DNA from 3 places in the Cobetia sp. MM1IDA2H-1 genome. Region 1 is predicted to be linked to each of the others. Evidence: predicted binding sites of a transcription regulator. Region 1 holds the regulator's gene; each other region holds the start of a gene.
What was found. Region 1 encodes PhoB, which activates phosphate uptake and scavenging genes when phosphate is short. Its sites were predicted from a motif close to TGTCATANNNNTGTCANA; they were not measured.

Region 2: a site for PhoB is predicted at 2,453-2,470, ahead of phbB (acetoacetyl-CoA reductase). Genes of this name have one in related genera too.
Region 3: a site for PhoB is predicted at 2,624-2,641, ahead of BOH68_RS09425 (UTRA domain-containing protein). Genes of this name have one in related genera too.

What each region holds. Positions count from the first base shown of each region.
Region 1 covers NZ_CM133225.1:4,104,655-4,109,010, forward strand. The annotation lists gene ubiA (4-hydroxybenzoate octaprenyltransferase) at 1-639, shown strand, start outside; gene phoB (phosphate regulon transcriptional regulator PhoB) at 867-1,556, shown strand; gene phoR (phosphate regulon sensor histidine kinase PhoR) at 1,564-2,859, shown strand; gene cysZ (sulfate transporter CysZ) at 2,965-3,693, opposite strand; gene phoU (phosphate signaling complex protein PhoU) at 3,880-4,356, opposite strand, start outside.
Region 2 covers NZ_CM133225.1:3,867,483-3,871,838, forward strand. The annotation lists gene BOH68_RS16185 (DUF349 domain-containing protein) at 1-1,329, shown strand, start outside; gene phbB (acetoacetyl-CoA reductase) at 1,581-2,327, opposite strand; tRNA gene BOH68_RS16195 (tRNA-Met) at 2,697-2,773, shown strand; tRNA gene BOH68_RS16200 (tRNA-Met) at 2,816-2,892, shown strand; tRNA gene BOH68_RS16205 (tRNA-Met) at 2,936-3,012, shown strand; gene BOH68_RS16210 (EVE domain-containing protein) at 3,171-3,650, shown strand; gene BOH68_RS16215 (tetratricopeptide repeat protein) at 3,771-4,356, shown strand, end outside.
Region 3 covers NZ_CM133225.1:2,203,814-2,208,169, reverse strand. The annotation lists gene BOH68_RS09440 (ABC transporter permease) at 1-228, opposite strand, end outside; gene BOH68_RS09435 (alkaline phosphatase family protein) at 225-1,049, opposite strand; gene BOH68_RS09430 (ABC transporter substrate-binding protein) at 1,142-2,230, opposite strand; gene BOH68_RS09425 (UTRA domain-containing protein) at 2,805-3,575, shown strand; gene BOH68_RS09420 (LabA-like NYN domain-containing protein) at 3,726-4,220, opposite strand.

The DNA of each region.
Region 1 (4,356 bases):
CGCACCCGGGATCGCCCGCTGACCTCAGGACGCATCACGGAGCGCGAGGCGCTGACCCTGTTCGGTGTGCTGGTCGCGGCCGCCTTCGTGCTGGTGTGCTTCACCAACCTGACCACGGTGCTGCTGTCGATCATCGCCGTGCTGCTGGCGGCCAGCTATCCGTTCATGAAGCGCTTCCATCATCTGCCGCAGGTGGTGCTGGGTGCCGCCTTCGGCTGGGCGATTCCGATGGCCTTCGCGGCGACGCTTGAGGAGGTGCCGACCTATGGCTGGTGGCTGTTCGCGGCCAACCTGATGTGGACGGTGGCCTACGACACCGCCTATGCGATGGTCGATCGCAATGACGACCTCAAGGTCGGCATCAAGTCCACCGCCGTGCTGTTCGGCCGCGTCGACAAGTTGATGATCGGTCTGCTGCAGCTGGGCATGCTGGCGGTGTTGATCGGCATCGGCCTGCACCTGGCACTGGGCATCTTCTACTGGCTGGGGCTGGCCGCGGCGGCCGTGACCTTCGTCTGGCAGCAACGCCTGATTCGCGAGCGGGAGCGTGGCCCCTGCTTCCAGGCATTTCTCAACAACCACTGGTCCGGCCTGCTGATCTTCGCGGGCATTGCGCTGGCGACCTGGCCAGCTGCCTGACCCCTCTTTCCGGCCAACGGGCCCGCGTCCTCATCCGGTCTGCCAGCGATCTTCCTCGTGCGGCGAGGCGTGACATTCACGCCTTGAGAGAGTTGAGGGACTCGCTGGCAAGCCGGGCGGCAAACTGCCAAGCTGGCGATTGTCATCTCACTGTCATATAAGCAGGTTGTAATCGTCATCGACTTGTCATTCTGGCGCGTGCGCCGACTGCTGCATGGGATCTAGCGATGAGCTCCAAGACCGTACTGATTGTCGACGACGAATCCTCGATACGCGAGATGATCGCCGTCGCCCTGGAAATGGCGGATTACCGCGTGCTGGAGGCCGACAATGCCCAGGACGCCCACGCCATCGTCGTCGATGAAAAGCCCGATCTGCTGTTGCTGGACTGGATGATGCCCGGCACCAGCGGGCTGGAACTGGCGCGCCGCCTCAAGCGTGACGAGACCACGGCGGAGCTGCCGATCATCCTGCTCACCGCCAAGGGCGAGGAAGACAACAAGATCCAGGGGCTCGAGGCCGGGGCGGACGATTACATCACCAAGCCCTTCTCGCCACGCGAGCTGGTGGCACGCCTCAAGGCCGTGCTGCGCCGCACCACGCCCAAGGGCGTCGAGGAGTCGGTGGAAGTCGAGGGTCTGATGCTCGACCCCGCCAGCCACCGCGTGACCGCACACGGCAACTCCCTGGAGGTCGGCCCCACCGAATACCGCCTGCTGCAGTTCTTCATGACCCATCAGGAGCGCGCCTACACCCGCAGCCAGCTGCTGGATCAGGTCTGGGGCGGCAATGTCTATGTCGAGGAGCGCACCGTGGACGTGCACATTCGTCGTCTGCGCAAGGCGCTGGGCGAGGGGCATCAGCACTTGATCCAGACTGTCCGCGGTACCGGTTATCGCTTCAGCGCCCAGGCCTGAGACGCGGATGCGCTACTGGACGAACGAGCTATGGCGGCTGGGCTATCTGGCGGGCGGCTTCGGGCTGGTCGGCGGACTGCTCGGCCTGCTGGGCTGGGGCCTGGCGCTGGGGCTGGCGCTGTACCTGTTCGTCCATCTCAAGCATCTCAAGAGCCTCTACACCTGGCTGATCACCAACCCCCATGAAGAGCCGCCGCCCGGCGATGGCGTCTGGGGGGATCTGCTCGATCGTCTGTATCGCTACCAAAAGGGTCAGCGTCAGGCACAGGAGCGACTGCGCAGCATCCTCAATCGCATCCAGGAATCCTCGGAAGCGATGCGCGATGGCCTGGTGATGCTCGACAATCACGGCGACATGGAGTGGTGGAACAGCGCTGCCGAGCAGTTGATCGGCCTCAAGGCCAGTCACGACCGCGGCCAGCACGTCACCAACTATCTGCGTGACCCCGTGTTCATCGATTACTTCAATCGGCTGGCCTATCGTGAGCCGCTGACCCTGCAATCGCCGCTCTCCGACAACCTGACCCTGCAGATCTCCATCACCCTGTTCGGTGACAACGAGCGCCTGGTGATGGTGCGCGATGTCACCCGTCTCTACCGTCTCGAGGAAATGCGCCGCGATTTCGTGGCCAATGTCTCCCATGAGCTGCGCACGCCGCTGACGGTACTGGCCGGCTATCTCGAGACCTATTCCGACTATGCCGATGACCTGCCCCCGCGCTGGCAGCGTGGCCTGGGACAGATGCAGAGTCAGACCGACCGCATGCAGCACCTCGTCGAGGATCTGCTGACCCTGTCGCGCCTGGAGACCGACGAGCTGTCGGGCGAAGGACGTCGCATCGACATGGCGCAGCTGCTGACGCGTATCCGGGAAGATGCCGAAGGCCTCTCGAAGGAGCGACATGTCATCACAGTGGAGGTCGAGCCCGGACTGGCCCTGATGGGTGAGGAGCAGGAGCTGAGAAGCGCGATCTCGAATCTGGTCTTCAATGCGGTGCGTTACACGCCGGAAGACTGCCACATCACGCTGCGCTGCCAGAGCACCACCGAGGGCGTGATGGTCGAGGTGGAGGATGACGGTGACGGCATTGATCCCGTGCATCTACCGCGCCTGACGGAGCGCTTCTATCGCATCGACAAGGGACGCAGCACCGCCACTGGTGGCACCGGGCTGGGACTGGCCATCGTCAAGCATGTGCTGATCCGCCATCAGGGCCGCCTGGAGATCGACAGCCTGCCCGGCGAGGGCGCACGCTTCCGTTGTCATTTCCCGGCGGAGCGTCGCTGCACGACGACTGCCTGACGGTTGCAGCCCCACTGACACGAACGCCCCGCCGCGCCCTCTGCATGAGGTCACGGCGGGGCGTCGTGGTATCTGCGTTCGTCAACGCTCGCGATAAAGCCTGGCTCAGCGGCGCGGGGCAGGCAGCTGTCGGTAGTGGCTCTGCCACATCAGGACGGCACCCGCCACGGCCCCGGGAATGAACAGCAGGTTGGCCAAGGGCACCAGCGTCAGCACGAACACGGCACCACCGAAGGTCAGTGACGGCCACCAGCGCGCCTTGAGACGCTGCTTCATGTCGCCGAAGCTGACATGATGGTTGTCCATCGGATAGTCCAGATACTGGATCGCCATGCTCCAGGCCGAGAACAGCCCCCACAGCAGCGGTGAGAGCAGATTCAGGCCCGGAATGAAGCCGAGAATGAACAGCGCGATCATGCGGGGAATGAAGTAACCCAGTTTGGCCATCTCGCGCCCCAGCGAGTCGATCCCGATCTTCACCAGGCCACGCTCATCCTCGATCAGGGTGCCATCCAGTCGATGCTCGACCTTCTCGGCCAGAATGCCGTAGAACGGCGCCGCGATCAGATTGGTCACCAGGCTGAAGGTGAAGAACACCGCCAGCAACAGACTCAGCACCAGCACCGGCCAGATCAACCAGCTCAGCCATTCCAGCCAGCTGGGCACCTTGAGCATCCAGTAGTCGATCCAGCCCTCGAACTGGCTGAACAACAGCCACAGCGTGGCACTGTAGAGCACCAGGTTGATCGCCAGTGGTACGAACACGAAACGGCGTAGCCCGGGGGTATAGACCATGCGGGTCCCGCGGACCAGCGCCGATACGGCATCAATCATGCGACGTCCTCGTCATCTCGTGAAAGGCGGCTGCCCTCGGGCGGCCGGAGCCACACCCTAGCACTACCACCCGTCCCACGCAGCTGTCGGCGCATCGAATGGCAGACGCCCCGCACTCCGTCGGCGGGACAGAGGCGGGGCGTCATCGGCAGACAGGCGTCAGGCCCCGGGGGAGGGGCCTGCACGTCAGGGCTTGTCGAGATCCTGCGGCTGGAGGTCATGGGTGTCGGTGTGACGCACGTCCACGCCCTTGACCAGGAAGATGACGTACTCGGCGAGGTTGTCGGCGTGATCCCCGATACGCTCCAGCGCACGCAGAATCCACATCACGTTGAGCACCGGGGTGATCTGGCGCGCGTCTTCCATCATGAAGGTCATCAGCGAACGCATCGCGCTCTGGTATTCCAGGTCCACCGAGGCGTCCTCACGCAGGACCTTGAGCGCCAGATCCGTGTCGAAGCGGGCGAAGGCGGTCAGCGAGTCACGCACCATGCTGCGCACATGCTGACTGAGGTGACGCACCTCGACCATGCCACGCGGGCTCTGGCCGTTCTCGACCAGCGAGATGGCATTGCGCGCGATCTTGCTGGATTCATCGCCGATACGCTCCAGGTCCGAGGTGGCGCGAATCACGGCCAGCACCAGACGCAGATCGGAGGCCGC
Region 2 (4,356 bases), 240 kb from region 1:
GCCGCTCCCAAGCGTGAACAGCTGCTGGAAGCCATCACCACATTGGCCGAGCGCGAGGACCTCAGTGATGAGCAGCGCGACCGCCAGCATCAGCAACTGATTCAGCAGTGGCGCAGCCTGGGCGATGCCGCTGCCAGCCGTGAGTCCAGCCAGTCCTTCCGCAGCGCCTCGGACAGCATCAAGCAACAGCTGCAGGATTACCGCGAAGCGCGCAAGCAGGCGCGCGAGCACAACCTTGCCATGCGTGAGGCGCTCTGTGAGCAGCTGGAATCGCTCAATGGACACGCCATGGGCGATGCGGACCCGGACGCCCTGCGCCAGATCCGCGACCGCGCACGCGAAGAGTGGCGCCGTCACACTCCGGTACCGGCAGGCCCGGGCCGCCAGCTGTCGCATCGCTTCGGTGAAGCGCTGACCGCGCTGCAAGGCTTGATCGACCAGCGCGCCGGCGAGATCGCCGCGGCCAAGCAGGCATTGGTGGACGCCGCCGAAGCGCTGGCCGATGAAGACGCTCCGGCACGTGCGCGCGCCGAGCAGGCCAAGGCACTGCAGACTCGCTGGCGGGAACTGGGCCGTGCCCCCAAGGGCGAGGAGCAACGCCTGTGGTCTGCCTTCCGCGCCGCCTGCGACCGCATCTTCGCCGCACGTGATCAGGACCGTGAAGCGCGTGACACGCGCGAGCAGGTCCGCCTCGAACAATGGCAGGCTCTGATCGAGCGCCTCGATAGCTGGGAACCGACGACCCTGGATGACGCCGCCCAGCTGGACGACGCCCTCAAGGAAGCCGACGCGCTGGGTGCCCTGCCGCGTGGCAAGCGCGGTGACGGCATGCGTCGGCGCTGGAATGGCATTCTCAAGCGTCGCGAACAGCGCCTGGATGAACTCCATGCCCAGCAGCTGCGCCAGGAATGGCAGCAGTGGCGCGACCTGCTGGAGCAACATGCCGTCGCCGATGCCAGTGCACGCCAGGGCAATATCGAGGATGTCGAACTCCCCGAGTCATCGGCGTTCGACGATGCCAGCCGCCAGGCCAATGCCGCGCGCAACCAGATGCGCCGTGCCGAGCCGGTCAGCGCCAATGCCGCCAATGAGCGCCTCGCGGAGCTGCGTGTCCATCTGGCGATCCTGTTCGAGGCGCCGCTAGGTGCGGAAGACGAATCGCGGCGCCTGACCGTTCAGGTGGCCCGCATCAATCAGCAACTGGGCGAGCGCCTTGAGCGTGATGAGGAACTCGACGAGGTGCTGGATGCGCTGCTGGCCAATGGTCCGCTGGACTGGGAAGCCTGGCAGGCCGAGTTGCCGCGCTTCGATGCCCTGTTCAACCACTGACGGCGTCGGGTCGGCATAGACAGTCAGCTGACCGACACCCTACGACGACGAAGCCCCCGTCTCTCCTCGAGACGGGGGCTTCGTGGTGTTCACGACAGGAAAAGTGCGCTTGCCCCTCTCCTGTCTGATCCTGGTTCCTGTGAGTGCGCTCTGCGGCCTCTTGTACGCTTGATGGCCTCTTCCGCCCTGCCGGGTTCTGCCACCCTGCGGGTACGTCGCGAGACGCCGGGGCGCATGAGCACGAACGGACATCAGCCCATGAACTGGCCACCATTGATGTCCAGATTGGCACCGGTGATGAAACCGGATTTCTCGTCCGCGAGGAATGCCACCGCGCGAGCGATCTCGTCCGGCTGACCATAACGCTTGACCGGAATCGTCTCGCGGATGGATTCACGAATCTCTTCCGGAATCTTCATGATCATGTCGGTGGCGATATAGCCCGGCGACAATGTATTGACGGTGATGCCCTTGGTCGCGGTTTCCTGTGCCAGCGCCATGGTCAGACCATGCATGCCCGCCTTGGCGGCCGAGTAGTTCACCTGACCGAACTGGCCCTTGCGGCCGTTGATGGAGGAAATGTTCACGATGCGGCCGTACTTGTGCTCCAGCATGTCATTGATGACGGCACGGCAGGTATTGAAGACGCTATCGAGGTTGCAGTTGATGACTTCGCGCCACTGCTCGTAGCTCATCTTGCGCATGGAGGTATCACGCGTGATCCCTGCGCAGTTGACGAGCACGGCCACCGGCCCGAAGCGCTCGCGAATTTCATTGACGCCTGCCTGACAGGCTTCGAAGTTGTCCAGCTCGATACCGGAAAGCGCGATGTTCTCGAACCCGGCAGCACGCTGTTCCTGCAACCAGCCTTCTGCCTTTTCCTTGTTCCTGTAACCGGCAATCACCTGGTACCCCTGGCTCGCCAGCTCACGACAGATGGCGGAACCGATGCCACCGGTGCCACCGGTGACCCATGCAACGGGTGCTGTTTGCGTCATGTTATTGTCTCTCCCTGTTCCTGGAACGTCCTGTGCCCGCAAGAGAGCACAGCATGGCATTTCGCCGTTGATCGCTCATCGACTGGCTGGCGATCTTCCGGTAACGACAAACACTGACAGGCGTCTCTGACAGCATGGCGACAACCGTGCGCTCGGTGAAGACTGTCACCGCCCTGCGCGAGGCGTGTCACTCTCAGTATGGACAGGATTCCCACGGAAAGTATGTAGCAGATCTCTCACATTGATTGAGGTCAATTCCATCACCCTCGCTCCCCCCCATCGCCTGGCCGCCTCAGGAAAGTCTTCCGGCTGATTACGGGATAACGGTTGACTCAGCACTGTATATCCTTATACTACGCCCCACGTTGATGCGGGGTGGAGCAGTCTGGTAGCTCGTCGGGCTCATAACCCGAAGGTCATCGGTTCAAATCCGGTCCCCGCTACCAGCAAGCGCCAGCAGTTTCGGCACTTGGGAAACAACGTGATGTTGCGGGATGGAGCAGTCTGGTAGCTCGTCGGGCTCATAACCCGAAGGTCATCGGTTCAAATCCGGTTCCCGCTACCAACCTCTGATGCGTCAGAGTTGGAGCAAAGGCAGTACCCAGTGTTGCGGGGTGGAGCAGTCTGGTAGCTCGTCGGGCTCATAACCCGAAGGTCATCGGTTCAAATCCGGTCCCCGCTACCAAGAATTCGAAAGGCCTGATGCCCTGCATCAGGCCTTTTTCGTATGCGTGACATTCCTGTGCGAGGATATCGACGAGGCCAGCGCCCGGACCTCATTCCTCCCATTCTCCACACCCATCACCTTCACACTCATCACGTCAGTCTCGAAGGAGTGCCTGCATGCGCCACTGGCTGGTCAAGACCGAACCCGACGCCTTCTCGCTGGAAGACCTGCGCCGCGAGTCGCCGGCACTCTGGGATGGCGTGCGCAACTATCAGGCGCGCAACTCCCTGCGCGAGATGCAGCTCGGGGATGTCGTGCTCATCCAGCACTCCAGCTGCAAGGTACCTGCAGTGGTCGGGCTGGCCGTGGTCAGCGAGCTCGCCCTGCCGGACCCGACAGCCAGCGACCCCGAGCACAAGGGCTTCGACCCTCGCCAGATGGCGGACCTCGAGGCCGGCAAGGCGCCGCGCTGGGTCGCTCCGCGCCTGCGCTATCTGCGTTCGCTGCGCAGTGCACTTCCCATCGCGCGCCTGAAGGCGAAGCCCGAGCTGGCCGACAGTCACCTGGTCCGCCGTGCCCGCCTTTCCGTCATGCCATTGAGCGAGGACGAGATCCAGTGCATCGCCCGCCTGGCCGGGGACGACCTCAAGCCTTGAGACCCCCGCCCGCACCAGATGACCCCTGCACATCTTGAACTCGCCCGCCGCGGCCCGCATCATCAGGCCAGCCGGCTCGCGTGCGAGCCTTGAATCGCAGACACTTCCGGGGCATGCATCATGATCATCGATCCCAATACCGGCCAGCCACTGACCGGCAATGACACCACCGCCGCCCAACCGCAGGGCGTGGTAGGCGGAGCTGCTGCCAGCGCCCCCCGCCAGGCAGAAGACGCCAACACCTACATCATCGATGTCGACATGAGCAATCTGCAGCAGGTCCTCGAGGCCTCGCAGCAGGTACCGGTGCTGTTGGACTGCTGGTCTCCCCAGAGCGAGCATTGTCGCGTCCTGACGCCGATTCTCGAGATGCTGGCCCGTGAGTATGCCGGTGGCTTCATCCTCGCCAAGCTGAACGCCGAGGAACAGCAGGACATCGCTGCCCAGCTGGGAGTGCGCTCGGTACCCGACGTCAAGCTGGTCATCCAGGGCGGCCTGGCAGGCAACTTCACCGGCGCCCGCCCGGAAGCCGAGATTCGCCAGTTCCTCGAGCAGCACAAGGTGATGCCTGCTGCCGGTGCCGGCCCCAGCCTCGCCGAGCAGGCCGCCAGCGCACTGGAAACCGGCGACCTGGCCACCGCCAAGGCGATTTACCAGCAGCTGGCGCAGGAATCCCCCGAGACACCGGACTACCGCATCCAGCTCG
Region 3 (4,356 bases), 1.9 Mb from region 1:
CACGCTGGACATCAGCGAGATCTCGAGACTGCGGCCGATGGCCTGGCGGAAGAAGGGGGAGGTGGCGATTTCCTGAAAATTGGCCAGCCCCCAGCCTGCGGGGGTCTTGAAGGCGCTGATCATCACCCAGATCAGCGGGGCGATCTGGAAGGCGAAGAAGAGGATGGCGAAGGGCAGCAGCCACATCGCGGGGCTGGTCAGCACTCGCCTGAGGAATGTCGGCATCATGCGTCCCCTCCAGGGCCTGCCAGCAGGGATGTGTTGCTGGCCTTGTCGTGCTCCAGTCCCAGCACGCTAGCCAGAGTGCCGCAGAGCTCGCGCTGGCGAAGGTCTCGGGCGGGGCTGCGGGCGAAGGCGCTGCCGAAGGTCCAGAGCGGCACTCGGCGCTCTTCTTCGAGAAGCCCGGAATGTGAACGGTCGGCGTTCATGCCGTGATCGGCGGTGACCATCACCTGATAGCCGGCCTCCAGCCAGCAGGGCAGGTAGTCGGCCAAGGCGACATCGGCATGACGCGCCGCATTGCGATATTGCGCGGACTCACCGCCGTGGCGATGGCCGGCGTCATCGATGTTCATGCTGTGCACCAGCAGGAAGTCCGGGTCGTGACGCAGTCTCAGCATCTCGGCATCGCTGAAGACGTGGTCGTCCGGGTAGTGATCCTGCCAGTAGAAGATCCCCGCCTGGATGGCGGATTCGGGATTGTCGAGCAGTCGGTGTCTGGCTGGCACGAACGGGGCGGCGACGTAGAGTTCGCTAACCCAGTGATAGGCGGCTGCCGCGGTGCGTCGGCCCTGCTGACTGGCGAGGTCGAACAGGCTCACGCCTCGCGAACGTCGCACGATGCCATTGTTGACGATGCCGGAGTCGACGGGCAGATCACCGGTCAGCAGGCACTCATAGAGCGGTCGCGACATCGCTGGCAGTTCGCACTCCAGCGACTGGTACTGCCCGCGACCGGCCTCGACCAGGGCGCTCAGATAGCCCATGGCATGCCGACCCACGGCATGGTTGAGGCCATCGAGCACGACAAGAATGACACGCTGGGACATGAAGACTCCGTGAAGCTCAAGACGGCACCGTGTGGACGGTGCCGTCTGTCAGGATGGTGCGCGCTCTATCCGCTCTGGACAGAGGCCGGGGGTCACTGCTGGTGGATCAGTACCTGGGACTGCCACTGACGCGGCAGCTGTCGGGCACTGGCTTCCCAGCCGGCGAAGTCCTGTACCGGGCGGGCATTGGCGTACTGCTCGTTGGGCAGCAGCTTGGCGGCGATGTCTTCCGGCAGGGTCAGGTGCTCGGCGCGGATCGGGCGGGCGTAACCTGCCGCCAGGTTCAGCTGGCCGGCATCTGACAGGATGTACTCACGTGCCAGCTTGGCGGCGTTCGGGTGAGCGGCATGCTTGTTGATGATGGTGGCGTAGCCCGAGGTGACGGAGGCATCCGAGGGGATGACCACCTCGAAGGTGTCGCGGTTGATCTGATCGCGATAGTTGAGCGCGTTGAAGTCCCACAGCAGTGCGACCTCCACCTCGCCCTTCTCCAGGTTGGCGATGCTCGGCTCGGCCAGTGACAGGCGTCCCTGGCGGGCCAGTTCGGCGAACACTTCCAGACCCTGCGTCAGGTCTGACTCGCTGCCGCCATTGGCGAAGGCTGCGGCCAGGATGGCGTTGTTGGCCTGGGACGCCTTGCCGACCGCGCCGACGGAGACCTTGTAATCACCATTGGCGAGATCCGCGAAGGAAGCGGGGCGCTGATCTTCACTGACGAGTGTCTTGTTGATCATCAGGGAGATGGTGCCGGTGTAGCCCAGCATCCACTCGCCATCTTCATCCTTGGCCCAGTCGGGGATCTCGTCCCAGGTGGTCGGCTTGTAGGCTTGAGTCACGCCCTGCTTGACCGCGATGGGGCCGAAGGCGAAGCCCACGTCACCGATATCTGCCGTGGCGTTCTCGCCTTCGGCCTTGAACTTGGCGACTTCCTCGGCGGAGCTCATGTCGGTATCGCTGTGCGCGATGGAATACTTCGACTCGAGGTCTGCCCAGGTGTCCTTCCAGTTGGCCCAGCTGTCCGGCATGCCGACGCTGTCGACGCGGCCTTCTGCCTGGGCGGCCTTGAGCAGTGCGTCCGGCACTTCAGCGGCACTGACGGAGGCGCTGCTCAGCAGGGTGGCCATGAGGGCCGAGACCATCAGGCCGGCGGTATGGGGCGAGGTAGCGGTGAACGACTTCAATGACAATCCTCCCAGACGGGGTAATCAACGGATGCGAGAGTGCATTCCTGGCCAGCGAGTCACCGAGGCGAGCAGGCAGGCGAGATGGGGTCAAAGCTGGTTCTTGTCCTGCGCAGTCTTCCTCGAGACCTGCCACCTCAATTTCTGTGGTCTAGTTCAGTCTCGGGGCTGACATGACTTTACGCAGCGGTTGTGACAGTCGCGCGTCGTCACTATGTCAGTGTCGTGGCAATGAGCCATCAGCCATCAGCCATCAGCCATCAGTGGTACATGTTTTGACGCAACGCTGCGTGGTGCCGGCTGATTTTCTGACAATTCCCTGCATGAGAGCGTGTCCCGATGATAGGCATCCGCCTCGGATTCTCACGCGCATCACACAGGATGGCCTTGTGCTGTCACCGGATCGTCATGCCTGTGTCATGATGCTCGGCGAGCGTGGGCTGACTCGTCTGGCGACGTCTACACTAGACCACAGCGATCGCGATTCTCGGGCCTTGTCATGATGGACACCTTGGATGACATGCAAGTGACTCGCCAGAAATCGCTCTCTTTCGTTATCTTTCAGGAACTTCGCATGCCTTCATCATCGATCGAGCCCACAGGTGACGACGCAACTTCCCTGACGCGCACGGCGGATTTGCCCGTCACCGGGCTCAAGGGCAGGCTGCTGAACCATCTTGAAGCAGCGCCGCTGCATGCCTCGCAGCGTCTGCCGTCCGAGCGTGAGATGATCGAGCGGTTCGGCACCACGCGAGTCACCTTGCGAGATGCCTTGCTGCAGCTGGAAGCGGAAGGGCGAATCTATCGCGAGAACCGCCGCGGCTGGTTCGTCTCGCCGCCGCGCCTCAGGTATGACCTGCTGGCATGTCTGCCTTTTCACGAGATGGTGCAGTCGCAGCAGCGGGTCGCTTCCACCGAGGTGCTGTCCGCTCAGGTAGTTCCCGCTGATGAGGTGATCGCCCAGCGTCTGGGAATTGCACGGGGTGCCGGGGTCTATCGCATCACGCGAGTGCGGCGCATGGATGGCCGGCGGGTGCTGCACGTCTGTCATCACCTGCGACGCGACTGCTTCCCCGGCATTCTCGATTTCGATCTCTCGGCGCATTCGCTGACCACGCTCTACCTTCACCAGTACGCCATTCGCATCCGGCGCGTGAGCTTCGAGTTGGCCTCCAGCGTGTTCGACGCCGAGACGGCCGTCGCCCTGAATGCGGCACCGGGTAGCCCGGCGCAGCGCATCACGCGGATCAACTTCGATCAGAATGGCCGTGCAGTGGACTGCGATGATGAACACTGGCGTCACGATGCCATCGAGTTGACGTTATCCGCCGCACCACAACGCTAGAGGGCAATCTGGCGACATACGCCACCAGTGTCCGGGACTTTCCTTCAACTCGACGAAAACGCCCGCAAGTCCTCCTCTGACGGGAAGGCTTGCGGGCGTTGTGGTAATGGCGTGCGTGATGTGGCCGTGGGGCATCGTGGGGGCAAGCCCTCAGCGCATCAGCAGCGTGTTATCTATCTCGCGGAAGTGATCAGCGCTGCGCATCAGGGCGAGGGCAGTGAGTGCCTCGACGCCGTAGACACGCGTCGTGACGGCATGGCGCGCTGCGACATGCTCCAGCAGCAGGGCGAAGTCACCATCGCCGGAGGCGAGAATGATCTCGTCGACGTCGGGGGCGGCTTCCATCACATCGATCGTGATGCCGACATCCCAGTCGCCCTTGGCCGAGCCATCTCCTCGCTGGATGAAGGGTTTGAGCTTGACCTCGAACCCTATCTCACGCAGGCGTTGCTGGAATTGCTGCTGCTTGGGGTCACCACGGTCAATCGCATAGGCGTAGGCATGCGTGATGCTGCCCAGGGATTCCAGCTCGGCCCACAGTCGGCGGTAATCGAATTGCCGGCCAAAGGTGTCGCGGGTGGTGTAATAGATATTCTGGACATCGATGAAGACGGCGAGGCGCGTGGGCGAGTCGGATGTCGGCAAGGACGGTTGGATTGCGGGCGTGGGAGAGTTCGACATTGGCTGTCACAGGGACCGGAAGGCTGAATGATGTGCCTGAAGCAGAGCAGGCAGGTACTGGAGGCGCGTGCGGCGTGGGAGTCGTTCAGGTGTCGCGGGA